2 regions of the Pseudoalteromonas sp. 1_2015MBL_MicDiv genome follow, and region 1 is predicted to be linked to the other one. Evidence: predicted binding sites of a transcription regulator. Region 1 holds the regulator's gene; the other holds the start of a gene.
What was found. Region 1 encodes LexA, which represses DNA repair genes until DNA is damaged. Its sites were predicted from a motif close to TACTGTATNNNNATACAGTA; they were not measured.
Positions count from the first base shown of each region.

Region 1 (16,220 bases):
TAAACCTAAACATGCATGTACCGGTATGTCGCCGGTTTTAGCTAATAGTAATCCGTCGTATGGATCGGGTAGTGGGCAGTCGTGCGCAAATTGCAGCGCAAGTGTGCTTTTGCAAATAGCTTCTAGGCGAGGGTGCTCTGCTATTTTAAATCGTCTGCCTAAACTGTCGGGCATTAATCCTTTAATTGCCAGTGGTTTTAATTGCTCGCCCTGAAGCGCTAATAACGCACTTGCATCACTAGGAATCACCCGCTCAACCGTTGCTAGTAATTGATCAAAACTATGCTCGTGCAGTGTACTTTGAGCAAGCTCTAGAGCAACTTGGGTAAGGTTGAATTGCTGGTTCATGTCAAAATGACCTGTTTGTGTTTTTATGAGTTAATTTATAGTAGGTCATAAAGACTCATAGTGTAAAGTGGTTTAATTTAACTTATTGAATTTAAATGAATAAAGTTGTTGGCACAGTATGTGTAATAGCTAAGTAACGTAGTTGGTTACAGAGATCGCCATGAACACTCTAATGCTGAATAATTTAAATAATCAAACACAGTTTAGTTCACTGTATGAGGCACTAGCGTGCGCTGAGAACTTTTTTGATCAGTATGGTTTAGGGCAGGAGGTACGATAATGCGCCCTATAAACTTAACTGAGCCAATGCCAGCACGCGTTGCTATTCATCAAGTATCTCAATGGCCGTTATGGATGCTTGCTTTTAGGCCTTTCTTTTTGGGTGGTGGTTTATTAGCGTTTTTGTCGGTGTGGTATTGGCTACTTATTTTAACAGGCCATGCAAGTTGGCACTTATCGATACCCGCTACATTATGGCACGCGCACGAAATGCTGTTTGGCTTTGCAGGAGTTGTAGCTGTTGGCTTTTTACTTACCGCTGCACAAACATGGACAGGCGTACCGAGCATAAGTGGGAAAGCCCTTATGTGGCTTACGTTTATATGGCTTGCAGCGCGCTTAGCCTTTTTTGTGATATTGCCTGATATTGCTCATTTTAATTTATATGCTGCACTTACATTACAAGTTATTTGGTGGCTAGGCGCCATAGCCGCGTTGGCTAATATGTTATTAAAAGCCAATAGCAAAAGTAACTATCCGTTTTTAGCTATTTTAGCTGTGCTTTGTGGGCTCAATGTATTGTATTTAATACTTGTTTTAAAACAAAACATGCAGCTTGCACTTGGTGTGGTTGATACCGCAGTACTGGTAATTACTTTACTAGTTGGCATTGTTGCGGGTCGCGTTCTACCATTTTTTACCGCTAAAGGTCTGGGTTTAACCGAGCAAGTTCGCACTCCTAAAATAGATAAAGCGGTGATGTATTTATCTATTGTGGCTATCACTTTATTTTTTATCAACAAGTTGTTTTTGAACACGATTAATCCTGCGTTGGTTGTTGCAACGGTTGCTGTGCTTCACCTGCTTAGGACTGGTTGTTGTTGGGATAGCAAGGTATTGAGAGTGCCGTTGTTATGGTCTTTGCATGTTTCGTACCTTACGTTAGGCGTAGGGTTAATGATGGTTGTATTTAGCTTTTATAGCAGTGCAATACAATTTAAAGATGCGCTGCACCTAATCACTATTGGCACAATAGGTATGATGATTTTAGCAATGATGACGCGTGTATCGCATGGTCATACAGGGCGTACACTCGCTATTCCTCATTACATGGCTGTTGCTTTTGCGCTTTTGCTTGTGGCCGCTATTATTCGTTCATTACTCCCTTTTATTATTGGGCCTCACCTTGCTTGGCAAATAAGTGCTTTGCTGTGGCTAGTGGCTTTTTCGTTATTTTCAATTCACTGCATACCTATATTAACGCGGCGTCGTGTTGATGGGCGTCGTGGTTAGTTCATCCATAGGAAACACATATGTTATCTAATAAAACTATTGAGATTGTAAAAAGCACAGTTCCGTTATTAGCGCAGGCGAGTACGGTTGTTACCGATCATTTTTATAAGCGTTTATTTAGCCATAATCCTGAGCTTAAAAATATTTTTAATATGGCGAATCAAGATACAGGTCGTCAGCAATTTGCACTTTTTAATGCATTGGCTGCGTATGCACAAAATATTGATAATTTAGCCGTATTAAAAGAAGCGCTAACACGTATTAATCATAAGCATACAAGCTTGAATATTTTACCTGAGCATTACCCTATTGTAGGTGCACATTTAATTGGTACTTTAAAAGAGCTTATTCCTGAGCAATTTACTCCCGATGTTGAATACGCTTGGCGCGAAGCTTACGGCGTACTTGCTGATATTTGTATAACCGAAGAAGCTGCTTTGTATGAGCACAGTAAAAATAAACACGGTGGTTGGGCGGGAACTCGCCAATTTGAAATAACCAGCAAGCAGGCTGAATCAGAACTAGTAACGAGCTTTACACTTACGCCAGTTGATGGCGAAGCTGTTATTACACATAAACCAGGGCAGTATTTAGGTATTAAAGTTAAGCCAGAGGGCGCTGAATATGAAGAAATTCGCCAGTATTCTATTTCACAAAAAAGTAACGCTAAAAACTACCGTATTAGTGTTAAAAAAGAGCTACAGCCAAAGCCTGGCATGGTGTCTAATTATTTACACTCATTAGAGCAAGGCACTATTGTTGAGTTATACCCGCCGGCAGGAGACTTCTTTTTACGCAATAACACAAGTCCAGCGGTACTCATTTCAGCAGGTGTTGGGCAAACGCCAATGCTGGCTATGCTTGAAACGTTATTAAGTGATAATTCTAATCAAGAGATTATGTATTTACATGCCTGCGAAAATACTCAGCAGCACTCGTTTTCAAAATATTTATATGATCTAACAGCGCAGAATAACCGCTTGCAAACAATAACCTGGTTTAACCAAGCGACAGAGGGCGCTGATTTTACAGGGTTGATGAACTTAAACGCAGTACAAGCACAGTTACCATTGAGTAATGGCGACTTTTACTTGTGTGGCCCTGCGGGGTTCATGGCATTTATAAAAAACCAATTACTTGGGCTCGGTGTTAAAAGTGAGCACATTCATTACGAAATATTTGGCCCGCATCAAGATTTATAATACCGTTTAAAAGTGGGCATATTTTAGATAATTATTTAGGCTACTAACTTAATCTCGCACTATAAAATTTACTCAATAGTGCGCAACCAATTAAATTATAGTTTTTTAGTATCACTTTGCGCTGCAAACGTTTGTTTTTGCCATGCATTAAAGAGCTTTTGTTGCTTATCTGATATCTTTAAACCGTAGGTTTTTTGCATATAAGCATAGGTGTCGGCTATACGTTTTCGCGCATAAACAGGCGGTTCAACTACACGTTGTTTAAAGTTTACTTTTACTTCGCAGCGGCCATACTGTGTGGCGTTTTCGTTAAGCATGCCAAATCGATAATTGGAGCGATCGGCATTAATTTCGCCAATAGCTGGCGCTAAGTTGTTTATATCGGCTTCCATTTTTCTAAATTTAGCACTTACTTTTCTACAATTTTTTCGCCCGCCATCTTGCCAACATTGTAGTTGATGACCAAATTCCCACGCCGGAACAATGTGTTCCCACTCAATGCGTAGTGCTCGCACGTTTATCTTACCTGAGCGTGTAAGCGTATTTCTCGGAACGTAACCACAGTTTGCGGGATCTGGAACGAGTTTTTTACCTTCTTTTTTAATGTCGCAGCCGCAGTAGATGCTTTTAGCGTTGTCAGGTAGGGTTTTAATAAGGTGTTTTTTTGCAGTAGAAAAACGGGTGAACTGCTCCGCTGATACCGAAACACACAAAAAACAAGCCAATAAGGCCAGAATAAATCGAGTCATATCCATCACATATGTGAACTACAGGAATGGCTAGTTTAAGCTGTTGATTAAAAAAGATAAAGAAGACTTAGAATTTAGCTTGAAATGGTTACTGGTACTTGCTCTTTTTATTTTTGTAAAAAAAGCTGATAGTGCGGGGAAACTATCAGCTTTGTATAAGCTATTTAACCTGAGCTTTGGTTAAGATACTTACATACTATAGCGAATACCTAAAAAGAATTGCCTACCAGTATGATTATACTCTCGTGGTAAATTAAGAGTTCCGTCACCAGTGGTATACAAGCGCTCATATTCATCGGTTAAGTTAATAGCTTCAAATGTTACGGTTACATTGTCATTGAGGTTATAAAAAGCAGAAAGGTCATAATGTGCTGGACCTGTTGTTGCTTCTTCAGCATTACCATTACTGCCAGTATAATCAGTAATGTAGTTATCGCGTTTATTCATTGAAACGCGAGCGCCATAATTTTCTTCTTCGTAATAAAGTGTGAAATTATATGAATTTTTAGAAAGCCCCGTTATTTCTCCTGCGGATACGTGAGTGTAGTTAGAAACAATACCGGTATTTTTTAATAACCCCGGTAAAAAGCTAAATGGCTGTTGATATATTAGCTCAATACCTTTAACAACAGTTCCCTTGCCATTTACAGGTACGTAATGGGTGTAGGGTGTTGTTCTTGGGTCAAGTGCACTTGATGGATCGTATTGCGGATCGTTATCAATGAAAGGTAAGTATGCAGGGTCAACTAATTTTTCTTCAGTTGAGCTGGTGATGAAAGTACCTATATCTTTATAAAAACCAGTTAAAGCAAGTAGCGACTCTTCATCAAAATACCATTCGATACCTAAATCAGTATTTGTTGAGGTGAATGGGTCTAAAAATGGATTACCCGCACTGACTGTTCCATTTAAATAGGAGAATGATGGGTTACCTGGGTTTAGTGAGCCAAGGCTTGGACGGGTCATGGTTTTGGATAACCCTAAACGTACAACAACATCTTGCGTTGCATCCAGTGCTAAATTTAAAACAGGTAAAACATTATCGTAACTATTTTCAATTTCAACAGGATCGCTTTGAATAAAGCCCGTTGATGTTGTTTCTGTTTTTACATAACGTAAGCCTACATTTGTTCGTAGGAGCATATCAGATATTTCATATTCAAAATCTGATTGAATATAAGCAGCGATGGTTTCCTCTTCAACTTCCCAGCTTTGTGCACTTCGCGCCGTCCACTCTTTATTGAGTAGTTGTGATTCAATTGCATCAAAATCGGCCACAATAAATTGCGGTAACGTACCATCATAGCCTGAACCATAATCATCGTAAGGCATTAATTGTGAAAAGCCGACGGCTGACTCTTGATCCGGAAATCCATTAATTTGCGATTCATCATAGTTTACTGTTCTATCGTTATAAGCAATCCCACCTTTAATGCTCATAAAGTCTGTTTCGTAAGTTAAATCTAATTTGGCAGTATCATTTTTTCTGAGTACATCCGTAGCACGAAGTCGACCGTCTGTTAAATTAAATGAACTTGCATCTAAATTATCATAGCCATAATCCATCACTGCAGTATTTGCGCTATTTCCAAAATCAATTGAGACGGTATGAGGTGTATTGCTGGTCATATTATAACGATATTGCTCAGAGCGAGCATTTGACTCAGCGGTGCCGATCATTGCATCTAATTTTAAGTAGTCAGATAGGTGGTATTTACCAGATAACACATACTGTTTAAATTTTGTTTTAGATACCTGTTGACGGCTTTCTGCACGGGACTTTACTCCACTAAATGTACCTGCCTGAATTTGTTTTCCATTTTCGGCAACTGTAATAGAGTCTGGAGTGATCTCGCTAAATGTATTTCTGAACATTTCGAAGAAATTATACATCGTACGACTGTTGTCGAGGGTAGAATGCAAGGTATCGAAGGTAATTACTAAGTCATCGTTAGGCGCATACTGTAATGAGCCTGTAAAACCTAATCTATCTTGTTCATTACCAAAAAAATCAGGGCGGGGAAGTCGAGGAGTCCATAGGCAATTTACATCATCAACTTGCTCACCTTCAAATTCACAATTTCCCACATCAGCTGTGCCAATAACGTCAGTATTTGATGTGTCAGCATAGACACCGCCGCCGTCTTTGACGGGGGTTGTCCAGCGAACGGTACCAAAACCTTCTTGGCGAACTGTGCGCTCTGATTTAGCGACAGAGAATAAAGCCCCAAAGGTATCGTCAGCAAATGTATTACTGATCATAAATACCATTCTAGGGTCTGTCTCTTCTGTTAAATCGTTATAGCCTGCCTGTGCCGACGCAGCTACATGAAGACCGGGGGAATCAAAAGGTTTTGCTGAATACATATCGACAGTACCTGCAATACCTCCTTCTTCGGTTGCAGCTGTTGGTGATTTTTGAATATCAACGCGATTGAATAGCTCTGATGCAAAAACGTTGAAGTCAAATGCTCTGCCGCCATTTACACCACCACCCGAATCAGTCCCATCTGTACTAGCAGGAACTTCCATACCATTAAGGGTTGAGCGGGTAAAAGATGGGCCTAAACCACGTAGAGTAATTTGACGTCCTTCTCCTCCTTCTCGCGAAATTGCGACACCAGGGATTCGCTGTAGTGACTCTGCGATATTTAAATCTGGAAATTTACCAATGTCTTCGGCTGCAATTGATTCCGTGGTATTTACTTCAAACCTTTTGGTAGCCAGCGATTTATTAAGTGATGATCTAAAGCCTGTAACTTCGATTAACTCAATTTCACTTTTCTTTTTTATATTTGTTTGTTCGGCTTCTTCAGCACTGATTTGAGCTGTCGTGCTAATTAATAATGCACTAATAATGTAATTAAGTGGCCTGAGAGTGAATCTTTTTGACGTTTTCATTGTGTGTTCCTGCTGAATTTAGGTAATGCCACTCAGTTCAGATTTTGCACTTATTTTTTGTGTTATAAGTAAGCGTAAATATGAGTGAGGTGTGTTTGGCTTTATTTAAATACACCTCTTTAAACAGTGTATTTAACCCGCATATTTAAAATGCCACCGGTGGCATATAAAAGTCAAGGTTATTTTTTATACTTTTTTAAACAATAATTCACTTAATTTTAATCCTCAAAGGTCAACAGGCCATGGAGTTTATAAAAAAGTATTGTTTGTACTTAAAAATGATAAATATTAAATAATGGATTATAAATGCGTAAAACTATCTATTTACCATATAAAACAGCTTATATTACATAGTTGATTTGGTATAAAAGTAAAACTGCGTTAAAGTTTGCGGTGTAATCATTAGAGGATAAATACTAAACAATGTCGGAAATTCAATTTTTAAATGTAGATCTAGAGCTTGAATCAAAGCAGGATATTAGCGTGCTAGTGGCAGACTTAAAAAAAGTCGCTACAGTTTTACATTATGACAAAGACGAATACCGTCAGTTAGCCCGCATTGAAGCTACAGGTGAAGTAGGTACACCAGATAAAGCAATTAACCATATCTGTGAGCTTATTGAATCGTGTTCGCGTAATGCGTTAAAGCAATGGCTAAGTTGTTCACGTAGAACATTTGATATTGGTTTTGAATCAGGCACATCGCCTAAGTGTTTTAACCAAGCTTTAGATGCAGATACATTATTACGTATATCTGCTATTGGTGCGGGTATGGAAATTACAATTTACCCAATCGAAAAGTAACAGTAAGTAATTATCTTCGCTCTACTACGGCTGCGGTCATTCTTGATACGCAGCAAAGCTCGTTTCGACTATTAGTAATTTTTATTTCCCAGACTGAACTACGCTTACCAATATGAAACGCTTTTGCGGTGGCTGTTAAAGTACCATTACGAGATGCTTTTAAGTGACTGGCGCTAATTTCTTGTCCGACACAATAAAACTGAGTGAAGTCGACTACGAAGTTAGCTGCATAACTTGCCACTGTTTCGGCAAGCACTACGTTGGCTCCTCCATGCACCATGCCCATTGGATTATGATGCGCTGGTATGGCAGGCATAGTTGCTACGAGGTAATCATCACCAATTTCGGTAATTTCAATTCCCATGGTTTTCATTAGTGTACCTTGGCCGTTTATACCCTCATCTAGCTGTTTGCAAAACTCTAAAGTAACAGGTTGATACCAAATACTCATAAGCTTACCTTTTAAAATAGTAGTAAAAATATGGCTTATATTTTCATAAAGTTAAGATAATGAAAATAAAAAAGTGGATCTAAATTTATAGCCAGATAGCGTGAGGCGGATAGTAAGAAGTAATAATAGGGATATCGTAGTTTATTGATACAATCGAGCAGTAAAGAAGAAATCGCCCTAGGCTAAATATAAGCAAGCAGCATAATGTTACTTGCTTATACTTAGCCAGATCTTTTATTGGTAACTAGCTATTAACTCGACATTACTAAAAGCACTGTAGCCTTTAATCATAATAGAGTAATTACCAGTGCGGGTGTCGCTACAGCTTTCATTATTTCCGTTTTTATACGGTCGGCAATCGTAGTTACTGCTCGTTGCAATTGCATTATATTTTACATGTAGGTCAACATCCCCAGTGCCATTAGAGGTCGAAAATGTGACTTGCTCAGCTTCACTTGGCACTGTAAAAGTAAACAATTGCTCACTGTTTCGATCACCACTAACAACGATAGATTGGTTATTTTGCAGTGTATTGTTATTTACCGGTGGGCTAGATGCAGATCTAAAATTTGCAATTGTGGGGTTTGTTAAATTTAAGACTCTAGCGTTATCGTGTTTTGATGGAGTTCCCATAACACTTCCGCTGTATGATTTGTTTGGATTTGACCAGTAATTGATTCTTGTGCAGTTATTTGTGCAGTTATAAGCCATTACTGAACGCCATTGTGATTGAGGTTGCTGATAACCATGGCCGAACGAATAAGGAGATGTTGATGGATCGTTTTCAGGGTTATGACGAGCACCTTGTAAATGACCAATTTCATGACCGAAAGAGTAATAGCCGGTTGCACAGTCATAATCAACCATCGCAAATGCGCTGTTAGCATTTGCACCAATTGCTTTGGCTTGGCCACAGTAGCCGTTAACGTCGTTTATTAATATGACTACATCAGCACCGTATTGATCTCGTAGTGTGTGCGCTTCATCCATATAACCATCGTTTTTGGTAGCTAAACGATTTAAATCCGTACCTGAATTTGTAGCTTCAGTATAATTAACTCGGCTTACATGGGCCAAACTAACAACTGCGTTGACACCTGAGTTTTGGTAACCCTGATTAGTCTCTACTATTGCAAGATCAATCAAGCTATTAATATCACTAGATTTTTGTTCTGCGGCTGGGGTGTATAAAACGAGTAAGCTAATATTGCTTTGCGCGTTAGTTGCCATAGCTGTTTGGAAGCTTTGTTCTGTTAAAATTTGTTCACTGATTGAAATAGTGTTGCTAGATTGCTGATAATCGGGTGCATGCTCAGCAGGTTGCTTGGCAGGATCTAATTCAATAAAATTATGATCAGAATGTTTATTCGGTTGCAATTTATAAACATGTTCATTTACCTTTATCGTACCAGAAATCCCCTTTGTAGATTTTATCAGTGTTACTTCGTCACCATCTAAGCTTTTACCTACCCAAATTAAGTTACCAGTTGCTGATGTACTTGCTGTACTTTTGATAAATTCAATGTCACTTCCCTGAACAGGTAAAAAGAATGCATTGGTTTTTGCGCTTAGTTCGAAAAGCGGTTGTCCAAATTGAGATTGAGCATTACCTTCTTTATTAATGTTTTGCGTAAAGTTAGAGTGTTGCACTTCGAAAAGTGGGACTTGGGCATACGCATAGCCGCTAAACAATAAGCCAATAAACAATGGTGAATATTTTTTCATTTGATAATCCTTTTAAGTGTTTGTACACATAAAGTGTACATGTTAATAAGTTGTTTTCAATTTATTAACATGTGGCTGTCATCAAATTAGCCCTTAATCGTAAATATAAAGATACAAATGTTTATTTTATGTAAGCAGTCGTTGTTTCTACATAAGTGTAAAAGTGATTTATTAACAGCAAGCAATCAATGTAATTTAAATTTGCGATTTTTATTTAACTGTATATACTCACAGTTAAATGTACTGTATGGAAAACCAGTTGTATGCGACCATTAACGAAGCGCCAAGCTCAAATTCTCGAATTAGTTAAAGTTTTTATTAAAGACACTGGTATGCCTCCTACACGTGCTGAAATTGCACAAACATTAGGCTTTAAAAGTGCCAATGCTGCTGAAGAGCATTTAAAAGCGCTTGCTAAAAAAGGTGCTATTAAGATGAAACCAGGTGCAAGCCGAGGTATTCAACTTGTTGAGGAAGAAGAGCCTGAACAGTTAGGTTTACCTCTTATCGGGCGAGTCGCAGCGGGAGAGCCTATTTTGGCGCAAGAGCACGTTGAGAGTCATTGTAAAATTGATCCATTAATGTTTAAACCAGCTGCTGATTTTTTATTGCGCGTTAACGGTATGAGCATGAAAGATATAGGTATTATGGATGGTGATTTGTTAGCTGTGCATAAAACTCAAGTTGCAGAAAATGGACAAGTTGTAGTTGCTCGTGTTGATGATGATGTTACCGTAAAGCGGTTTGAAAAAGCAGGCCGAAAAGTATTATTGCATGCTGAGAATGACGACTTTTCGCCAATTGAAGTTGATCTAGAAAATGAATCTTTTAATATAGAAGGTTTAGCCGTTGGAGTTATAAGAAACGCTGATTGGATGTAGTTTTTAATTTATTTTTATAAATGCGTGCTTTTTAGCACGCATTTTTGTTTTAACATTAGCACTAAAAATATGACGTAAACAGCCAACTAATTATTTTAGCTGTAAATTTTTTTGCACTTATATTTCCCCCTCCGAATACGTTAAACCCCTTTGTTTTGCTCATATTTTGAACTTCCTGTTGACTAGTTGATTACTGACTTTTTATTAATTACTCAATATCACCTGATTGTTTTTTATACTAAAACTTGCTTGTTGTTCGTTTTTTAGCTAATTATTAATGTGCTGAGCTAATAATAACTCACAGCTTTTTAGTTTTGAGAACACACAATATACACAAACTCGTTGTTGGCGCAGCAAAACCAATCAATATTAAATAAGATTGGCTAAAAAAATAAAAATAACGAATTGGCGTTTAAGCCGTATGCCTCTTCGCTTTGCATTCGCAATAGCATCAAAGGAGCCGTCACATGGGTAAACTGACCTCTACCTTGTGGCTTATATTATGTGTTTTTTCGCACTCAGTTTTGGCGAACAGCCAATACAATATGCGCAAAGGCGTAACCGATATAAGCAATAATGTATATCAGCTGCACATGACCATATTTATAATATGTTGTGTGATTGGGGTGATAGTGTTCGCAATTATGTTTTGGGCACTTATTCATCACCGTAAATCTAAAGGGGCTGTACCTGCCCAATTTCACGAAAGCACTAAAGTAGAAATACTTTGGACTGCAATTCCGTTTGTTATTTTAATTGCTATGGCAGTACCAGCCACTAAAACCCTTATTGCAATGGAAGATGCCAGCAAAGCTGATCTCACTATTAAAATTACGGGTTCGCAATGGAAATGGCATTATGAATATATGGGCGAAGATGTAGAGTTCTACTCTATTTTGTCTACCCCGCAAGATGAAATAGCGAATCTTGCAGATAAAAACCCTAACTACTTACTTGAGGTTGATAAGCCTCTTGTACTGCCAATAAATCAAAAAGTACGATTTTTAATGACTTCTGATGATGTTATTCACTCTTGGTGGGTACCTGATTTTGCAGTTAAAAAAGATGCGAACCCCGGCTTTATAAACGAAACATGGACCAATATTAACGAAGAAGGTACTTACCGAGGCCAATGTGCCGAGCTGTGTGGTAAAGATCATGGCTTCATGCCTGTTGTGGTGGTTGCTAAATCTGAGGCTGATTTTAAAACATGGTTAGCAGATGCAAAGCAGGCTAAACAAAAAGCAGCATTAGCAGATGCCGCATTACTTGATAAAACCCTCCCAAAAGAAGAGTTAATGACTTTAGGCGAACAAGTATATATGGCTAATTGTGCAGCGTGCCATCAGCCTACGGGCATGGGGTTACCGGGTGTATTTCCTGCACTTAAAGGCAGTCCGATAGTGCTTGGCGATATAAAAGATCACATTGATGTAGTTATCCATGGACGACCCGGTACGGCAATGCAAGCTTTTGCCAAGCAGTTATCTATAAAGCAATTAGCTGCGGTTATTACTTATAAACGTAATGCGTGGGGTAATGATACGGGTGATGTTATTCAACCGAGTCAAATACAGACAGCACTTGATGCCAAAGTGGAGGCGAACTAATGAGTAGCATAGTAGAACAACCTAACGCCAATGAAGCTCATCATGCTCATCACCCAGCTAAAGGTTTTAAACGCTGGCTTTACACAACTAATCATAAAGATATAGGTAGTTTATATTTAATTTTTTCGCTGACCATGTTCTTAATTGGTGGCGCAATGGCTATGGTGATCAGAGCTGAACTATTTCAACCAGGTTTACAGTTGGTCGACCCTCACTTTTTTAATCAAATGACCACAGTGCATGGTTTAATTATGGTGTTTGGTGCGGTTATGCCAGCCTTTACAGGCCTTGCTAACTGGATGATACCACTCATGATTGGCGCGCCAGATATGGCATTGCCAAGAATGAATAACTGGAGCTTTTGGATTTTACCGTTTGCGTTCTTAATCCTATTGGCATCGTTATTTATGCCTGGTGGGGGTCCTGCATTTGGTTGGACTTTTTATGCACCACTGTCCACAACATACAGTAATGATAATACTGCATTGTTTGTATTTGCCGTACATATTATGGGAATTAGCTCAATAATGGGCGCAATCAATGTGATTGTAACCATAGTGAACTTACGTGCCCCAGGCATGACATGGATGAAGTTGCCCTTATTTGTATGGACGTGGTTAATTACTGCCTTTTTATTAATAGCGGTAATGCCAGTACTTGCAGGGGCTGTCACTATGGTACTTACCGATAAGTACTTTGCGACCAGCTTTTTTGATGCCGCAGGCGGTGGCGACCCGGTGATGTTCCAACACATTTTTTGGTTTTTTGGTCACCCCGAAGTATACATAATGATTCTTCCTGCCTTTGGCATTATATCTACAATAGTACCTACCTTTTCTCGTAAAAAACTTTTTGGTTATGCCTCAATGGTATACGCCACATCCTCCATAGCACTATTGAGCTTTATTGTATGGGCTCATCATATGTTTACTACTGGGATGCCGGTCGCTGGCGAGTTGTTTTTTATGTACGCGACCATGCTTATATCGGTACCTACAGGAGTAAAAGTATTTAATTGGGTTGCCACAATGTGGAAAGGCTCAATAACTTTTGAAGTGCCAATGCTTTTTAGTATTGCGTTTATTGTGCTGTTTACCTTAGGTGGCTTTTCGGGGTTGATGCTGGCAATTACACCTGCTGACTTTCAGTACCACGATACTTATTTTGTAGTGGCGCATTTTCATTATGTATTAGTAACAGGGGCTGTATTTTCGATAATGGCGGGGGCCTATTACTGGCTGCCCAAGTGGACGGGCAATATGTTTAATATCACGCTAGCTAAATGGCATTTTTGGCTATCGCTGGTGAGTGTGAACGTATTGTTTTTTCCTATGCATTTTGTAGGGCTTGCCGGTATGCCGCGTCGAATTCCCGATTATGCACTTCAATTTGCCGACTTTAACGCAATCATAAGTATTGGTGGATTTGCCTTTGGTTTATCGCAATTGTTGTTTGTAGTTGTGGTAATTAAATGCGCGCGTGGCGGTGATAAAGTGCCTGCAAAAGTATGGGAAGGGGCAGAAGGTCTTGAGTGGGAAGTTGACTCTCCAGCGCCATATCATACTTTTTCTACGCCGCCGGTAATCAAGTAATGACACACGCACCGCTACTCAAACGTTTGGTACTTATTTGCATAGGCATGTTTGCCTTTGCCTTTGCTTTAGTACCTTTGTATGACGTGTTTTGTGATGTAACAGGGCTTAATGGAAAGCCTTCGCTTGAGCAAGCAGAGCAAAGTACACAAATAGTACAAAACCGAGAAGTTGGCGTTAGCTTTACTACCCACGCACAAAGTGGTGCACCGTTTGAAGTTAAATCAAAAGAATACAGTTTAGTGGTAAAACCCGGTGCAATGCGTGAAGTAATGTTTAGTGCAAAAAATAACAGCAACCTAGATAAAGTAATGCAGGCTGTACCATCAGTTTCGCCAGGTAAAGCGGCAAAGTATTTACATAAAATAGCCTGTTTTTGCTTTGATCAGCAACCTCTAAAAGCAGGGGAAGAACTTGAATTTAAATTGCTTTTTTATGTTGATACCGCACTGCCAAGCGACATTGAAGAATTAACTTTATCTTATACCGTATTTGATATTAGTGAACAGCTGGTGGCAAGTAATAACTAGCTTTTTAAACTAGTGTGAAACTAGGAGTAATAAAATGAATCAAGAATATGAGCATTATTATGTACCAGAACAAAGCCCGTGGCCTATTGTGGGCGCTATTGCATTGTTTTTTATTGCAGTAGGGGCCGGCTTAACAGTTATGAGTGTAGGCAAAGAAGGAGGTAGCGGGGTTTACCTGCTTTATACCGGTATTGCTGTACTTGTGTATATGTTGTTTAGCTGGTTTAAAAATGTAATTAGTGAATCGGACCAAGGTCTGTACTCAGCACAAATGGATCGCTCTTTTAGACAAGGTATGAGCTGGTTTATTTTTTCTGAAGTTATGTTTTTTATGGCCTTTTTTGGTGCGCTTTTTTATGCACGGGTATTGTCGGTACCTTGGCTTGGAGGCGCAGGCAATAATGCAATGACTAACGAGGTATTATGGCCTACTTTTGAAGCCGTTTGGCCGCTAGTTTCAACACCTGCTGGCGAAACTACTCAAGCTATGGGCTGGCAAGGCTTACCACTTATAAATACCTTAATACTGCTTACTTCCTCAGTTACTTTACATTTTGCCCACGTAGCGATGGAAAACAATAAACGCACTCCACTTAAGGTTTTTTTAGGCGCTACTATTTTATTGGGCGTTTGCTTTTTAGGGCTGCAAGTTGAGGAGTACATGCATGCATATAATGACCTTAATCTAACGCTAGATGCGGGCATTTACGGTAATACGTTCTTTCTATTGACTGGTTTTCATGGCATGCATGTAACGCTAGGAACCGTACTTTTATTTGTAATATTTTTACGGATATTAAAAGGGCACTTTACTAAAGATAAGCACTTTGCTTTTCAAGCAGCTGCTTGGTATTGGCACTTTGTAGATGTGGTGTGGCTGTGTTTGTTTGTATTTGTATATGTGCTGTAGCGTTTATTGGCGAATTATTTGCTTTAATAAAACCAAGTTTAAGCGCTGCAATAACAACAACTAAAACAACGACCGAAAACAATACGCGACGACCTAAAAAGTGAGACATAGGTCGTCCCTCAGTTTTCCCTGACACCATAATAAACAATGCTCTAAATAAGTTAAAAAGTATAAATATTAACAACAGTACGATAATAATTTTAATAATCACTGAGTTGACCCTTTATGCAGTTAGTTTTATGGCACAAACAAAAGCTTAGCTCACTAATCACACTTTGTATGGTTGTGGTTGTTGTACTTGTGTGTGTGCGATTAGGGTTTTGGCAGTTGGAGCGAGGTGAGCAAAAGCAGCAACAACTAACCGCTATTGCTAAGCAACAGACTCGAGGTGTGATGAGCTGGTCTCAATTACTTAACCTGCCTGATAGCTGGAACAAAACTGGTGTATTGGTTGAGTTAAAAGGGCGATTTGTGCAAAACCAATATTGGCTTTTAGATAATCAAGTTTATAACGGGCAAGTAGGGTACGACTTACTTGCTTTACTAAAGCCAGACACCGAAGAAAAAGTGATTTTAGTTAATTTAGGATGGGTAAAAGCGCCTATATCTAGAGATGCACTGCCAAAGGTTACTCTGCCTACAGGTATTTTTATTCTTAAAGCGCAAATAAAAGAAAATAATTTAAGTAGCTTTACGCTTGAAGATAAAACTACAAATAACGACTTACCTACAAGAATCCAATCTATCGACTTGGATATGTTGAGCACTCAAAGCCAGCAATCATTAATTAATTTTATGGCTTACAGACAAGGTACTGGTGATGAGATTGCAACACCTCATTATGAGGCCGTTGTTATGAGCCCTCAAAAGCATAATGCCTACGCTGTGCAATGGTTTTTAATTGCTGTTGCATGTGCTGTTGTGGCTATTTTTGCGAGTAAAAAAAGGACACATAATGAAAAATAATCCCCTTTTGTTGTTTGTGGGCTGCTGCGCAATCCCATT
Region 1 covers NZ_CP012737.1:146,065-162,284, forward strand. Annotated here, with positions in the region: gene norR (nitric oxide reductase transcriptional regulator NorR) at 1-348, opposite strand, end outside; gene AOR04_RS00725 (NnrS family protein) at 628-1,860, shown strand; gene hmpA (NO-inducible flavohemoprotein) at 1,881-3,062, shown strand; gene AOR04_RS00735 (endonuclease) at 3,158-3,811, opposite strand; gene AOR04_RS00740 (TonB-dependent receptor) at 4,001-6,712, opposite strand; gene AOR04_RS00745 (hypothetical protein) at 7,136-7,516, shown strand; gene AOR04_RS00750 (PaaI family thioesterase) at 7,527-7,967, opposite strand; gene AOR04_RS00755 (M12 family metallo-peptidase) at 8,202-9,692, opposite strand; gene lexA (transcriptional repressor LexA) at 9,956-10,573, shown strand; gene coxB (cytochrome c oxidase subunit II) at 11,041-12,183, shown strand; gene ctaD (cytochrome c oxidase subunit I) at 12,183-13,775, shown strand; gene AOR04_RS00775 (cytochrome c oxidase assembly protein) at 13,775-14,305, shown strand; gene AOR04_RS00780 (cytochrome c oxidase subunit 3) at 14,340-15,215, shown strand; gene AOR04_RS22075 (DUF2909 family protein) at 15,118-15,426, opposite strand; gene AOR04_RS00790 (SURF1 family protein) at 15,441-16,181, shown strand; gene AOR04_RS00795 (transmembrane cytochrome oxidase associated protein) at 16,171-16,220, shown strand, end outside.

Region 2 (16,220 bases), 1.7 Mb from region 1:
AAATAGCCGATATAAGTACTTTACAACGCAGTATTTTAGACAGTGCGAGTTACTCTATTATTGCTACAGACAAAGACGGCCTAATTACTGAATTTAATCCTGCTGCAGAGAAACTACTTGGCTACAAAGCCAGCGAAATTATTGGTATCAAAAACCCGAGTATTTTTCATGTAGAAGATGAAGTAGTTAAAAAAGCGCAGCAATTAACAAAAGAATTAAACAAACCTATTAAACCTGGCTTTGAAGTATTTGTCGTTAAAGCAACACCCACCGAACCTGATATAAACCAATGGACGTACATAGATTCTAACGGTAAGCATATCCAAATTAATTTAAGCATTACCTCATTGCTCAATAATAGAGGTCAAGTAGTTGGTTTTTTAGGTATCGCATTTGATTTAACACAGCAAATAAAACATGAAGAAGCACTTGCACAAGCAAAAGAATTAGCAGAGCAAAGCTCTAAGGCTAAATCAGAGTTTTTAGCAAATATGAGTCACGAAATTCGTACCCCAATGAATGGTATTTTAGGTACTTTGCAACTACTACAAGAGCAGCCACTTAACGAAAAATCACAAGAATATTTAAAAAAATCATTATACTCAACAAGAGCATTAACAACCATCATTAACGATATTCTCGACTTTTCTAAAATCGAAGCCGGTAAATTATCATTAGAAAGCATGCACTTTGAACTGAATGAGTTAATAAACCATTTAGAGTCGGATCTCGCACTTTTTGCTAATGAGAAAGGCATTTACCTACGTTTCATATCTAATATTGATCACAACTATTGGATAGGTGATCCGGTTAGGCTGAGACAGATTTTCATTAACTTAATCTCTAATGCCATCAAATTCACCCACGAAGGTGGTGTAACCGTTGAGTTTAAGTTAACTGACGATAATAAAATATACGGCATTGTCTCAGATACAGGCATTGGTATATCACAAAATGCAATTGATCGATTATTTGAACGCTTTGAGCAAGCAGAAACGTCTACTACCAGAGAATATGGTGGAACAGGGCTTGGCTTACCGATAACAAAATCGTTAATTAGCCTCATGAAAGGTGAAATTAAAGTGACCAGCACATTAAACTCTGGAAGCCAATTTTGTGTTTATTTACCACTGAAGAAAGCAAATATAAAAGCAATAGATCTAAATACAAAGTATTTAGAATTTCCTGATTTATCAAACAAAACAATTTTAATCGCAGAAGACAACAAAATTAATCAACTGGTTGCAACTGCAATGTTAGAGCCGACTAAAGCCAATATTGTAATAGCTAATAATGGGCTTGAAGCAATTGCATTATATGAATCGTTGTTACCTGACATTATTCTTATGGATATTCAGATGCCGAAAATGGATGGTTTTGAGGCCTGTAAAAAAATAAATAGTAAACAAGTCATTATAGCCCTAACGGCCAATGTTTTTACTGAACAAAAAGAATTATATAAACAACTTTTTGATGGCTATATTTCTAAGCCTATTGAAAAACAAGAATTAATAAAAGCACTACATATGAATAATACAGAGGAAAACATTTGATATGCCTCAACAAATCAAGTTTAAGTAGATTGAATTAACAACATACTCCAAATTACTTTGTCGCGCCTAACCAATAGTTGAGCAGAGTTTACTTTACATTAAAAAGCCCAGTTAAATTAATAACTAGGCCTTAAGAATAATGGTGGAGGGAGAGGGATTCGAACCCTCGTTAGGGATAAACCTAAACACACTTTCCAGGCGTGCGCCTTCAGCCACTCAGCCATCCCTCCACAGTGTTGCAATTGTATAATGCAACGGCACGCTATAGTATGAAATAGGCCCACAAGGTGCAAGGCATTTTTAAATATGAACCTTCAAGTGCTTACTTATCAAGCAATAACTTACGTTTAAGTATAAAAAACGGCTAAATTCAAGATTTAACCGTTTTTAATTTAAACTTTAAAATGACTTAACCTGAACTCTGATTAAGAGATTTACTACGTATTGAATATGATGATATTTAAATTTATTTTCTCTAGCCAGAGTTTAGGTTACTTAGCCATACTCGCGGTAAATTCAAGCATGCGATTAAGTGACTTAAGTGCGCCTTCGCGTAAATCCATATCAACAAATACTTCTTTGCCTTTCGGGTCAATTAGGGCTTCCTCAATCGCCTTTAAGCCATTCATTGCCATCCAAGGGCAATGAGCGCAACTTTTACATGAAGCGCCCTCACCTGCCGTTGGAGCCGCGAAAAACTCTTTATCTGGGCATAGTTGCTGCATTTTATAAAAAATACCGCGATCGGTTGCAACAATAAATTTATTGTTGGGCATTGTTTGCGCAGCTTTTATGAGTTGGCTCGTTGATCCTACTGCATCGGCAAGTGCAACAATCTCTGCTGGCGATTCTGGATGAACTAATACGCCTGCATCTGGGTGTAGCGCCTTCATATCTTTTAAAGCTTTAGTTTTAAATTCGTCATGTACAATACATGCACCATTCCACATAAGCATATCAGCACCGGTATTTTTTTGAATATAACTACCAAGGTGCTTATCTGGTCCCCAAATGATTTTTTCGCCTTGCTCATCTAGGTGCTCTACAATTTCAAGTGCACACGATGACGTTACAATCCAATCGGCACGCGCTTTGACCGCAGTAGAGGTATTTGCATATACAACAACTTTACGATCTGGGTGCTGATCGCAAAACGCAGAGAAATCGTCTATCGGGCAACCAATATCTAACGAACATGTTGCTTCAAGTGTTGGCATAACAACCGTTTTATTGGGTGTTAATATTTTAGCTGTTTCGCCCATAAATTTTACGCCCGCGACGATAATCATATCTGCATCGTGACGTGCGCCAAAACGTGCCATTTCTAGCGAATCGGCAACGCAACCGCCGGTTTCTTCAGCAAGTGCTTGAATTTCAGGATCGGTATAATAATGGGCAACAAGTACTGCATTTTTATCTTTTAGTAATTGCTTTATACGCGCTTTATATTCGCCTTGCTCGTCTTGTGTTAACGGTGCTGGCTTAGGGGGAAAGATATAACCTTCAGGCATAATAGTTTGAGCTAGACTCATGTTCTCGACCACTTATCTACAGTGCATTAATTAGGGCGAATTATACGAGAATATCAAAGCAAATAACAGCAAACTAGCGAGGCTGTTTATAAAAAATAAAGTGGGAATTTAAAAAAGAATATAAAGGAAAGTATTAGAGAGTGGTGGGTCATGATGGATTTGAACCATCGACCAATTGATTAAAAGTCAACTGCTCTACCAACTGAGCTAATGACCCGCTCTAATATAAATTTGCTTTGTAAAAAGCTGCGTAAATCCGCCGATTAAAACTTTCATAGAATGGTGGGTTATGATGGATTTGAACCATCGACCAATTGATTAAAAGTCAACTGCTCTACCAACTGAGCTAATAACCCGCTCTATGCACTTATTCAGTTAAGAATGAAGTTTACGTAAATCCGCCGACTGATGCCAAACAGTATTCACAAGGAATAAACAATGGTGGGTCATGATGGATTTGAACCATCGACCAATTGATTAAAAGTCAACTGCTCTACCAACTGAGCTAATGACCCGCTCTTATATAAATTTTCATAGAATGGTGGGTTATGATGGATTTGAACCATCGACCAATTGATTAAAAGTCAACTGCTCTACCAACTGAGCTAATAACCCGCTCTATGCACTTATTCAATTATGAATGAAGCTTACGTAAATCCGCCGATTGATACCAAACCGTATTCACAAGGAATAAAGAATGGTGGGTCATGATGGATTTGAACCATCGACCAATTGATTAAAAGTCAACTGCTCTACCAACTGAGCTAATGACCCGCTCATGCACCTATTTAAAATAAATAAGCTTGCGTAAATCCGCCGATTGATACCAAACCGTATTCACAAGGAATAAAGAATGGTGGGTCATGATGGATTTGAACCATCGACCAATTGATTAAAAGTCAACTGCTCTACCAACTGAGCTAATGACCCGCTCTGATATAATTGTCTGTACTAAAGTCTAAGTTAAACCATTATATTATTTATAAATATAAAATGGTGGGTCATGATGGATTTGAACCATCGACCAATTGATTAAAAGTCAACTGCTCTACCAACTGAGCTAATGACCCGCTCTAATTTAACAACTTTAAATACTACGTAAATCCGCCGATAAAAGACCATTTTAAAAATGGTGGGTTATGATGGATTTGAACCATCGACCAATTGATTAAAAGTCAACTGCTCTACCAACTGAGCTAATAACCCGCTCTTTTTGCCGCATTTCGAGTGGGGTAACCATTCGTTTGCTGCGGGCGCTTATAATACTTATTTATAAAATGAGTGCAACCGAAATTGTCTCTTTTTTTAAGTTTTTATGCCTAGTTGACCAATTTTAGACCGCTTATGGCAAAAAGCAGTCTAATCAAGCCGATTCAATTATTTTGATAAGCGTTCTGTGGCCAATTTTGCAGCAGTTGTACTTGGATACTGATTAACAAGATCATTCAGAATTTTTAGAGCTTCCTCTGCTAAACCTTGCTCTTGCAAAAGTGTTCCTAGCTTTAACATTGCATCTGGTCGTTTATTTGAATTAGGAAATTCATTAACAACCACTTTAAAGTGCTCTATTGCTTTTACTGGCGTATTTTTAATCGTCAGCAATTGCCCAAGCCAATAATGTGCATTAGATGCATAAACTGAGTTTGGGTATGACGTTAAAAAAGTTTGAAACTCAGGAATTGCTTGATCATAACGCTTATCCTTCATTATAAGCGCTACAGCACGCTCGTATGCTTCGTTTTCAGATAAATCGTTACTGTATGTCTGTGCATCACTTGGTTGCGTATAATCAGCTGCAGGCGCTACAGCAGGTTGTGCATATGCTTGGCTTACGCGATTTTCAATTTCTTGATAAAGTTCGCGTTGACGCTGCAGTACTTTTTCAAGCTTATAGCTTTGTTCTTCAGTTACGCCACGGATTTGACTTACTTCATCTTGTAATAGATTAAGTTGTTGCTGTAACTCTACTTGTAAAAAATTACGCGACTGCATCATGCTCTCTAATGATGCTAAACGCTTCTCAATACTTGATTGTGAACCTGCAGCTTCTGAAACAGGAGCGGGAGCAGCCATTAACTGGGTGCTCCCGCTCAATATCATGGCTGCCAAAATAAGTTTCGGCTTCATAATATCTCTTATCTTAGTAAACGAGTACCGCACGGCGGTTTTTAGCGAAAGCTGATTCAGTGCGAGATTTAACCATTGGCTTCTCTTCACCGTAGCTTACTACTGACATTTGGCTAGCTGAAACACCTAAACTTTGTAAGTATTTCTCAACCGCTTGGCCACGGTGCTCACCTAGTGCAATATTGTACTCTGGCGTACCGCGCTCATCTGCGTGGCCTTCAATTAGTACTTTAACTGATGAATTTTGAACTAAAAATTCAGCATGAGCACGAAGCAAGTCAGCGTATTTGCCTTCAACTGTCGCTTTATCAAAATCAAAGTAGATTACTTGCTCTTGGCGTAGTGCTTCGTATTTTTGACGAAGTTGCTCTTCTGCTTGTTGCTCAGGAGAAATTGTAGCCACTTCAACTGTGTCTGTATTTGTCGATTGTTCAACAACAGCTTCATTTGTTTGATTTGCAGCACCTTCATCAATATCCGAAGATGAGCTACAAGCTGCTAATGTCATTACTGGCACAGCAATTAGCAGGCCTTTAAGTATTTTGTTAAGTTGCATTAAGTAGATTCCTATTTTGAGTAAACCAGTAATATTACTGTAAATATGGCGACCAAGCTGGCGCCTTTACTTGTCCGTCAAGCACAGGTAAACGAGCTTTAAAGCGACCGTCCATTGATACCAGCGCGAGTACCTGTTTATTATTATGAAGCGTGCTATAAATAATCATCGAACCATTTGGTGCTATGCTCGGTGATTCATCTAGGCGAGTTCGCGTTAATACTTGAAACGCGCCCGTAGCAAGCTCTTTCTTAGCAAGATGGTACTGCCCGTTGGTACGGTTAACCATCACTAATTCTTTACCGTCTGGTGTTATCGAACCCGCAAGGTTCATATCACCATCAAAGGTCAATCGCTGTGACCTACCATTTTTTAAATTTAACTTATAAATCTGAGCATTACCACCCCTTTCAGAGGTAAACACTATATCTTGACCATTTGGATACCAAGATGGTTCAGTATCTATACTACGATGTCGCGTAAGACGTGTTTCTTTGCGTGTTGCCAAGTCTAATAAGTAAACTTCTGTAGCACCCGTTTTGTCTTTAGAGAGCACTAAAAGAAGCTTTTTACCATCTGGCGAAAACTGCGGAGCACCGTTAATACCGCGATAACTTGCAATAACTTCACGCTTACCGGTATACAAATCTTGAATATAAATTTGGCTTTGACGGTTTTCAAATGTCACATACGCTAATTTTGTGCCATCAGGTGACCAAGCCGGTGACATTAGTGGCTCTTTCGAACGTAGTAACACCTGTTCGTTAAACCCGTCATAATCTGATACAACAAGCTGATAAGGCTTATCATCACCATCACGTACAATTACGTACGCAATCTTGGTTAAAAAAGCACCTTTCTCACCCGTTAATTTCTCATAAATGACATCACTAATACGATGTGAATAACGACGGAAACCACTTATGCCAATAACACTATCTCGTGCTTCTAAAATATGATCTTGGCTTTTAAGTAACTTACCATTACTCATCATTTGCGTTTCACCTCCCGTGATTTGACCACGAATAACATCGACTAACTCATAACGTACTAAATAACGTCCATCAGTCTGTTGCTCAACCTCGCCAACAAGTATCGCTTCAACACCTTTATTAACCCAAGATGCATAATCAATGTCAGCATCTTTGTTTGGTTGTTGCGGCATTTGCATAACATCTACAGGCTTAAACTTACCACTACGCATGAGATCTGCAGCAATAACATCACTTATTTTTTCAGGAATTGGACCAACACCATTGTATTTAAACGGCACAATTGCAATAGGTCTTGCACCATCTACACCTTCTGTTATTACAATTTCAAGGGCTGCGTTAGCAATGCCCTGAAAACCAAATAACAGCACTAAACAGGCAATTTTTACTTTGTTGAACATATCATTCCTTTAAAATTCTGGCTTGATTGTTAAATTAATATTCTTAAGTTGTTCGAATACGTCTTTGTCTTTAGATACCGGTAATGTGTCAGCCATACGAACAGCCCTAAGTGCAGCCTCACAGACTAGTTTATCGCCGCCTAATGATTTAACTTGTGTTACTAAACCATTAAAGCCTAAACGAATATTTACTCGGCACTGCTGATTTTTCATTTTCTCGTCGATCAGTAAGTTCTGCTGAATACGCGCCATAATTAGAGCGCGATATTTATCAACTTCACCCACGACCTGTTGTTGACGTATTTTACTACGCGCAGCCTGCTCTTTAGCAAGTTGTTCTTGTAACATTTGTTCTTGTAGGGCCTGTTGACGCTGTTGTTCAGCCTTTTTAGCACGTTCTTTAGCCTCTTCATCACGCTTTTTACGTTCATCTTCAGCTTTTTTAAGTGCTTCTTCCTCAGCTTTACGCTTATCGGCAGCTGCTTTTGCTGCACTTTCAGACTCTTGCTTTTGTTTTTCGGCTTGTTTTGCTTTAGCACGTTCCTTTTGTTCTATTGCGCGTGCTTTTTTAGCTTGTGCTTGCGCCTCGGCTGTTTCTTTTTCTTTAGCCTTACGTTCTTGCTCTAATTTCTTAATATGACGGGTTTCTGACTCGCGCTGTTTGCGTGCATTTGCAGCTCTGCGCTCTAAATCACGGATGCGTTTGTCTTCTGCCTTTTTTTTGTCTTTTTCTTGCTTTTGGAGTTCAGCTATTTTCTGCTCAACCATTTTTTGGTCAACTGTCACAGCTGACACCGCTTTATCAACATCAGGTATAGCTTTATTAAGCGTTACTTCCATAACCTTTGGTGCTGGCGGGTGAATGTTTGCCGATGCATATAAAAAACCACCCAGCGCCACATGCAAAACTACTGATTTAATTAATGAACTACTCATACCGTTATTTTGTCCCTTCGAAGGATTCTGTCATTAATCCAACTGACGGTACACCAGCACTTTTTAAAAAGTCCATTAAGAGCAATACCTCTTGGTATGATACTTTTCCAGATCCCTTTATCATTACAGGTACATCAGGATTTTTCATTAGCTGTAACTTAATCACAGCCGCTACATCAAGCGCCTCCATCGGAGCCTCTGGATCAGTCCCTACACTAACGTAATATTTACCTTGTGCGTCAATCGAAGCAATAATAGGTGGCGCATCTTTAGTATCAACTAAATCTGACTCCGTCATTTTAGGCAAGTCGACTTTAACACCATGTGTAATAAGTGGCGCTGTTGCCATAAATATAATCAGTAGCACCAACATTACATCAATGTAAGGAACTACATTAATTTCTGCGACCGGACGGCGCTTCTTACGCTGATACATTCGCTTGGGCCTCTATTTGTGTAGCTGCTTGACGGTGTAAAATATTAGCAAACTCTTCCATAAAATTAATGTAGTGAGATTCTAGCTTTTCAACTTTATTAGAAAAACGGTTGTAAGCAATAACAGCAGGAATAGCTGCAAACAAACCCATTGCTGTGGCAATAAGTGCTTCTGCTATACCAGGTGCTACCATCTGCAACGTAGCTTGTTTAACTTCACCTAATGCTATAAAAGCATTCATAATGCCCCATACAGTACCAAACAAGCCTATATATGGGCTAATTGAACCCACTGTCGCTAAAAATGATAAGCTTGACTCTATTTTCTCTATTTCTCGAGAGAGTGCCACGCGCATAGAGCGGTGTGTACCTTCCATTACAATACTCGCACTTTGAAAGGTATTTTTCTTATGTCGCGCAAACTCTTTAAAACCAGCTGTAAATAGAGCTTCAATACCTTCAGATTGACCGTTACGTGATGAAATTTCGTTATATAGTTTACTTAAATCAATACCAGACCAAAATTTTTGTTCAAACTTTTTAGCACTTGCTAACGCATCTGATATTGCTTTTTTACGCTGAAAAATAATTGCCCATGACATTACAGACATAGCAACTAGCCCTAACATTACTAGTTGAACAAGCAAACTGGCTTCTAATATTAAATCCAAAAAATTAAGCCCTGATCCCACGTGAAACTCCTAAATAGTATCAAAATACGTCAAATTGATTGATTTGTGTAAATATGACCGCTCGTGCAGCCAAAAGTTGCACATAGTGTATCGAGTCCATTTCAAACTGACAACGATATTGCTATGAACAAGCAACAAAAAACGTTGAAATAACCTTTATTTCGCAATTATCTAGCAAAAGAATTTAAAGCCATTTCCGCTATTTAATAATGCGCTCAAGATATGCTTAAATATACAAGCAAAACACCATAAAACGCCTCATTTATTCAAAATCACTGCATAAACACTCAAAAAACTTAAACAAAACCTAAAGGTAATAGTAAAACTAATAGCGACAAGCAGTGCAAACTCAAACTTAATCACTAATTTTCATTAACTTACAAACAGAAAAAAACATTAATGAACAAGTTTTAAACAACCAAAAATTTCATTGCATTAGTTTTTATAATCCGAAATTATAAATTTTCTAGTTTGAATAATAAATATATATTGCGTATTATCTCCTCATACCGAGCTGGCACTGAGTGAAATAGCTTCATTAAGCAAAGTTCTTAGTAATAGGATATTTTATCGTATTACATTGTTTTACATTTTTAGGATAAAACCTAGTTGTGTAAAATGTAGTTCCCAAGATTACTTCCTTCAACTTGTTGTTTACCCGCATTTTTTGCGGGTTTTTTTTTGCCAAAAAAATTGAAATCATTTAATACCAATTTACTTAATTGAGTGATCTATTTTGAGGTAAGAAAATCGTATCTATAACAAGGCAAAAATTTCGTTAGTTAGTTGTTATCACTCATGCTCCGGCATTGCTCTGCATCCATGCAGTTGTATATCAGAAATTTTTAACACGGTTAACGTCAGATTTAATCCCTCTAATTGATTAAGTATTATTGCAAACTAAACAACACTGTAACAGCCTAATACGATAACGGCTATGCAATATACTCTATCTATCGAATAGCCCGCAGCATAGCCACGCAAGTCTTAACGCTCTGTGAATTAAGCGTTAACTGATTATATAGTGGGTAAAATTGTAATAACTTGGTTTAGAGTAACGATGTGAAAATATGGTGGGTAACATTATAAAATTAGGTATACGCGCTTGCTGTACATTTACTTATGCAAGCGCAAGTGATTAATTGAAATTTAGATTAAGTCGTCTTTTTTGGCATTAATCCAAAGTGATGGTATGCACTGTCAGAGACTATTCGCCCGCGAGGTGTGCGCTGAATAAATCCTTGTTGGATCAAAAATGGTTCTATCACATCTTCTATTGTTTCGCGCTCTTCGCCAATAGCAGCCGCTACATTGTCGAGCCCTACTGGGCCGCCCATAAATTTTTCAATTATGGCGAGTAAATATTTGCGATCCATATAGTCAAAACCACTTTTATCTACGTCAATCATGTCAAGCGCTTGCTTAGCTACTTCGGCGTTTACTGTACCGTCAGATTTTACCTGTGTGTAATCACGTACACGGCGCAATAAGCGGTTAGCTATACGTGGTGTACCGCGCGAACGCTGTGCAATTTCGGTTGCGCCATCGTCACACATTTCTAAACCTAGATAATGTGCAGAGCGCCCTACTATGTGCGACAAATCTTCTACAGAATAAAACTCTAATCGCTGCACAATACCAAAACGGTCACGTAGTGGCGATGTAAGCGAGCCTGCTCGGGTGGTTGCTCCAATAAGTGTAAATGCAGGTAGGTCTAATTTAATAGAACGCGCAGCTGGGCCTTCACCAATCATTATATCAAGCTGGTAGTCTTCCATTGCGGGGTAGAGTATTTCTTCAACTTGCGGGCTGAGTCTGTGTATTTCATCAATAAACAGTACATCGCCTTCCTCTAAATTTGTGAGCAGCGCAGCTAAATCGCCTGCTTTTTCAAGTACAGGGCCTGATGTTGTTTTAATACTTACGTGTAATTCGTTAGCGACAATATTTGCAAGCGTGGTTTTACCAAGCCCAGGTGGGCCAAATATTAATAAATGATCGAGCGCTTCACCACGGGTTCGGGCAGCTTCAATAAAAATTTCCATTTGCTGTTTAACATGAGGCTGGCCTCTGTAATCGGCTAAAAGTTTTGGTCTTATTGCACGATCTATAGAGTCTTCATTTGTTTTTTCAGTCGCGTCAATTAAGCGATCCGCTTCAATCATGGGTTACTCACAACATAGATTTTAAAGATTCTCTAATAAGAACCTCAGTAGACATATCGGGTTTGCTTATCGATTTTACTGCTTTTTGAGCTTGTGGCAATTTATAACCTAATGCAAGCAGTGCTGATACGGCATCATCGGCTGCGTTATTAGCTATTGTCGCATCGCTCATTGGCTCTATTACTGCGCTGTCGCTAAATGGCGTAAATAAATCATTACCCCAATCTTTTAGTCTGTCTTTCATTTCGAGTACTAAACGCTCGGCTGTTTTTTTACCGACACCCGGTAATTTAACTAGCGACGTTGAGTCTTCGTTATTTACACAACTTACAAATTGCTTTGCCGACATGCCCGATAAAATAGCTAAGCCAAGTTTTGGCCCTACGCCATTTGCTTTTAATAGCTCTCTAAACAAGGCACGTTCAACTTTATTATTAAAACCAAATAACAGTTGAGCATCTTCACGCACTACAAAGTGAGTGTAAACAATCGCGTTTTCACCAATCTTTGGTAAATCGTAAAAACAGGTCATTGGCATTTGTACTTCGTAACCTACACCACTTACATCGAGTAATATTTCTGGTGGCTGTTTTTCGACTAAAATACCATTTAAGCGGCCTATCATAGTTATTTCCTTAGACGTCCTCTAACGGTTTTGCTTGCGCTACCCGCTAGTTTAATTAAATTTTGTTCTGAGTGAGCGTGGCAAATCGCAATAGCGAGTGCATCAGCTGCATCGGCTTGTGGCGTGCCAGGCAACTTTAAAATATTTTTTACCATGTGTTGCACTTGTGTTTTATCAGCGCCGCCGTTACCTACTACTGCTTGCTTAATTTGTCTAGCTGAATATTCAAATACGGGTAAGTCGGCCATTGCTGCACCTACAATCGCAGCGCCTCTAGCTTGGCCTAGTTTTAGAGCTGAATCGGGGTTATGCGCCATAAATACTTTTTCAATGGCAAAGGTTTCTGGCGAAAATTGCTCAATAAGTTGTGTAATGCCTTGGTAGATCATTTTAAGTCTAACCGGAAAAGGATGATCGGCTAACTTAATACAGCCACTGCCTAAGTATGTAAATTTAGAACCTTGGTGGGCAACAACGCCATACCCGGTCAAACGTGAACCAGGATCAATCCCTAAAATAATGGCCAAACTGCATTCTCATTATTGTTATTTTTAAATTACGCTAATAATGCCAGAGCACTGTATAAATTACCAGTACAAAGAAAACAAAAATGCCCACGTGTTAGGTGGGCATTTAATACTTAATCCAATACGTGTTAAGTTAGTTTAAGCTTACCCTAGGGCGCGCACTAACCCTTGGGTGTTTTGTTTTAGTGTTCGGGCAATCATTAAATAACCTAAACCCGCTACAAATACGCCGCCAGCTACCGGACCAATAATCCATATATGCGGGTGTAACTTACCTGCTAAATCAAACATTTGTTGCTGCACAATTAAAAGCGCTATGTCGCTAAAAAGTGCGGCCACTAAACCAGCTAAACCGCCTAGTAATAAAAATTCATACAAGGTCGCATTTTTAATTAGTCGGCTTTTAGCCCCTAGCGTTCTGAGTATTACAATTTCTTGCATACGCTCACCTAAACTAGCTTGCACTTGCGATATAAGTACAAGTGCGCCACACAACACAACAATTGCAAGTACAAAGCCGATGGCGAGTGATACTTGCGAAATAGTTGTTTGTATTTGCTTAACAAAGTTATCAATGTCAATTGCTGTAATAGTAGGGTAAGTACGCAATAACTGGCTAAAATCACGTTTTTGATCTGGATTTATACGTACCGACGAAATATACGTTGCCGGAAAATCTGCAAGTACATCTGGGCTTAAAATAATAAAAAAGTTAGGTTTAAGCGTGGCCCAATTTACTTTTCGCACACTGGTGATTTTAGCATCGAACGACTGCGAACCAATTAAGAATGTAAGCGTATCGCCTATCTCAACATCTAAACGCTCAAGCATCGACTCCTCTACTGAAGCCTCAGCCATCGCATTTTCACCAAACCACGTGCCTTGTGTTACTTCATTTTGATCAGGCACATCTTTAAGCCATGTAAGGTTTAGCTCACGGCCAATACCTGCACGGGCTTCTTCGTCTTTTTTCTCATTGTCTTGCAGCGATACAGAACGTGCTACCAACTCGCCGTTTACCGCATTTACGCGCCCACGAATAGTTGGATAAAACTCTGATACCTGAATATCTTTTTGAGCTAAATATTCATTAATTGGCTCAAGTTCATTTTGCGTAATATTCACTAAAAACGCATTAGGTGCATCGCTTGGTAACTGCGATTGCCAATCAGATATCATGTCGTTTTTAAGTACCACTAAAAACAGCAGTAATTTAATCGCTAACGAAAAACTAATTAACTGTACCGCGTTCACATTTGCACGCTTTTGAATAGACGCAATTGCAAGCGACCAACTGTTATCTGGCTTTAACCCTAGTTTTCGACCACCACCAAATATTAATTTAGATACTAAAAACAGCACACCAATTAGCGCAAGTGTTGATATAAACAAAATAAGCGTTATTTTTATGTTGTTGCTAAATAACCACATTAATAAAAACACGGTTAGCGCACTCATACCTAAATGCACACGACTTACTGCCAACTTGTCACCTAAGTTACGGCGCAGTACTCTAAGCGGCGGAATATCAAATAAATCAAATAATGGTTTAATAGAAAACATAACAGCACAAATTACGCCAGTGCTTATAGCCACCAGCCAAGGTTTAAAGCCACCTAAGGGTAACTCTGTGCCCATACTTTTTGATAAGTAACTTGTTGCTATTTCTTGCAAGCCATAACCAATTAACAGCCCTATACTTACCGCCATTGCACATACAAGCAATAAATGCAGCATGTATATTTTGCGGATCATTGAGCGGCTACCGCCTAGCGTTTTCATCATCGCTACTGGGTCGTATTGGCGTTCACAATAACGTTTTGCTGAAACAGCTATAGCCACTGCAGCCAAAATAATACCTAATAGGCCGGCAAGTAATAAAAAGCTCTCTGCGCGGTTTAAACTGTTTGAAATGGGTGATTGGCGGTCTTTAACACCATACCATTGTTGGTTTTCTTTCATTTGTGGTTTAAGCCACTCGTAAAAGCTATTTATGTCGGCCTCACTACCTGCATAAAGTTGGCGGTAATAAACACGACTACCCGGCTGCACGACTTCAGTTTTTGCCACATCGTCAATATTAATAAGCACACGACGGCTGCTTGAAAATACATTAAATGGCGCGTCTGGCTCCTCTACAATAACTTTTGAAACATTAAATAATGCAGCGCCAAGCTCTACTTGCGCGCCAATATCAATATTTAAACTGTAAAATACCGACTCACTTAGCCACACATTACCCGTCGTTGGTCCGCTATTAGCAACTTTAGTTTCACCGGTTAGGGTATCTTTAACTTTTAACTGCCCTTTTAGCGGGTACGCATTAGATGCCGCTTTTACTGAGCTAAACTGCATTTCATCATCGGCAAACAACATAGTGTCGAAATACACCATTTGCGCTGTTTTTAAATTTTGGCTCTGTGCTTGAGTAATAAAAGCGGTGTCCAGAACATGATCGCTTGCAAGTACACGGTCTGCTGCAATAAAAGCACTGCTTTTTTGCGCAATACTTTGCCCTATTCGCTCAGTAACCATCGACAATGTAAGCACGGTTAACACAGCAAGAGCGATAGCTGCGCTTATAACCGTGAGCTCACCACGGCGAAATTCTCGCGAAAATAATTTAAGCGCTAACTCAACCCACATCGGCAACGTCCTCTACTTGGCTTTTTACCAGTAAACCCGCTTCTATTTGAATAATGTGCTCACATTTTTGTGCAAGCCCTTCATCGTGAGTCACCAAAATAAGGGTAGTGCCGTGTTGCGTGTTTAAATCAAATAATAAGGATTCAATCATTTTACCGTTTTTGCTGTCTAAATTAGCCGAAGGCTCATCAGCAAATAGTATTTTAGGTGTACCAATAAATGCTCGCGCAATAGCAACACGTTGTTGCTCACCGCCAGAAAGTTGCGACGGGTAATGATCAATTCGATGGCTCAAGCCTACTTTTTCAAGCAAAGCAATTGCTTGCTCTTTCGCATCACTTTCGCCAGCAAGCTCTGCTGGTAGCATAACGTTTTCAAGTGCCGTTAAGCTTTGTACTAACATAAACGATTGAAACACAAATCCAATTTTAGCCGCGCGCAGTGCAGCACGCTCTTCTTCATCTAAATTGTGTAATGGCTCACCATCTAAAAACACCTCTCCGCTGCTTGCGGTATCCAGCCCTGCTAATAAACTGAGTAACGTTGATTTACCAGAGCCCGACGTGCCAACAATAGCAACAGACTCGCCATGCTTGACATTAAAGCTGATGTCGCTGAGGATGGGCAGCTCACCTTCAAAGGTAGAGACTACTTTAGACAAACCATTAACCTGAATTATATTTAATTGAGAAAGCGCTGACATATGACTCATTCAATCCTTCGTTTAGTATTCATTTTATTTTTAGTTATCAAACCGCTGAGCGCAGCAGCCGACAACACGATTTTAATACTCGGTGACAGTTTAAGCGCAGCCTACGGACTTCAACAAGAAGAAGGCTGGGTAAAATTGTTACAAGATAAATACGATGACGAACAAGCCGACATTGAACTTATCAACGCCAGTATTAGTGGCGAAACATCTGGTGGAGCCCTACGCCGTTTAGATGCATTGCTTGAGCAATACGAACCCACTCATGTACTTATTGAGCTAGGTGCTAATGACGGTTTACGTGGTTTCCCTGTTAAAAAAATG
Region 2 covers NZ_CP012737.1:2,440,838-2,457,057, forward strand. Annotated here, with positions in the region: gene AOR04_RS10915 (CHASE domain-containing protein) at 1-1,553, shown strand, start outside; tRNA gene AOR04_RS10920 (tRNA-Ser) at 1,694-1,783, opposite strand; gene nadA (quinolinate synthase NadA) at 2,045-3,085, opposite strand; tRNA gene AOR04_RS10930 (tRNA-Lys) at 3,227-3,302, opposite strand; tRNA gene AOR04_RS10935 (tRNA-Lys) at 3,366-3,441, opposite strand; tRNA gene AOR04_RS10940 (tRNA-Lys) at 3,525-3,600, opposite strand; tRNA gene AOR04_RS10945 (tRNA-Lys) at 3,625-3,700, opposite strand; tRNA gene AOR04_RS10950 (tRNA-Lys) at 3,784-3,859, opposite strand; tRNA gene AOR04_RS10955 (tRNA-Lys) at 3,940-4,015, opposite strand; tRNA gene AOR04_RS10960 (tRNA-Lys) at 4,080-4,155, opposite strand; tRNA gene AOR04_RS10965 (tRNA-Lys) at 4,216-4,291, opposite strand; gene ybgF (tol-pal system protein YbgF) at 4,463-5,212, opposite strand; gene pal (peptidoglycan-associated lipoprotein Pal) at 5,226-5,768, opposite strand; gene tolB (Tol-Pal system beta propeller repeat protein TolB) at 5,803-7,161, opposite strand; gene tolA (cell envelope integrity protein TolA) at 7,171-8,097, opposite strand; gene tolR (protein TolR) at 8,102-8,533, opposite strand; gene tolQ (protein TolQ) at 8,520-9,224, opposite strand; gene ruvB (Holliday junction branch migration DNA helicase RuvB) at 10,379-11,389, opposite strand; gene ruvA (Holliday junction branch migration protein RuvA) at 11,397-12,014, opposite strand; gene ruvC (crossover junction endodeoxyribonuclease RuvC) at 12,017-12,541, opposite strand; gene AOR04_RS11015 (ABC transporter permease) at 12,686-15,187, opposite strand; gene AOR04_RS11020 (ABC transporter ATP-binding protein) at 15,177-15,890, opposite strand; gene AOR04_RS11025 (arylesterase) at 15,891-16,220, shown strand, end outside.
Region 2: the regulator LexA is predicted to act here: its motif matches at 12,591-12,610, upstream of ruvC (crossover junction endodeoxyribonuclease RuvC).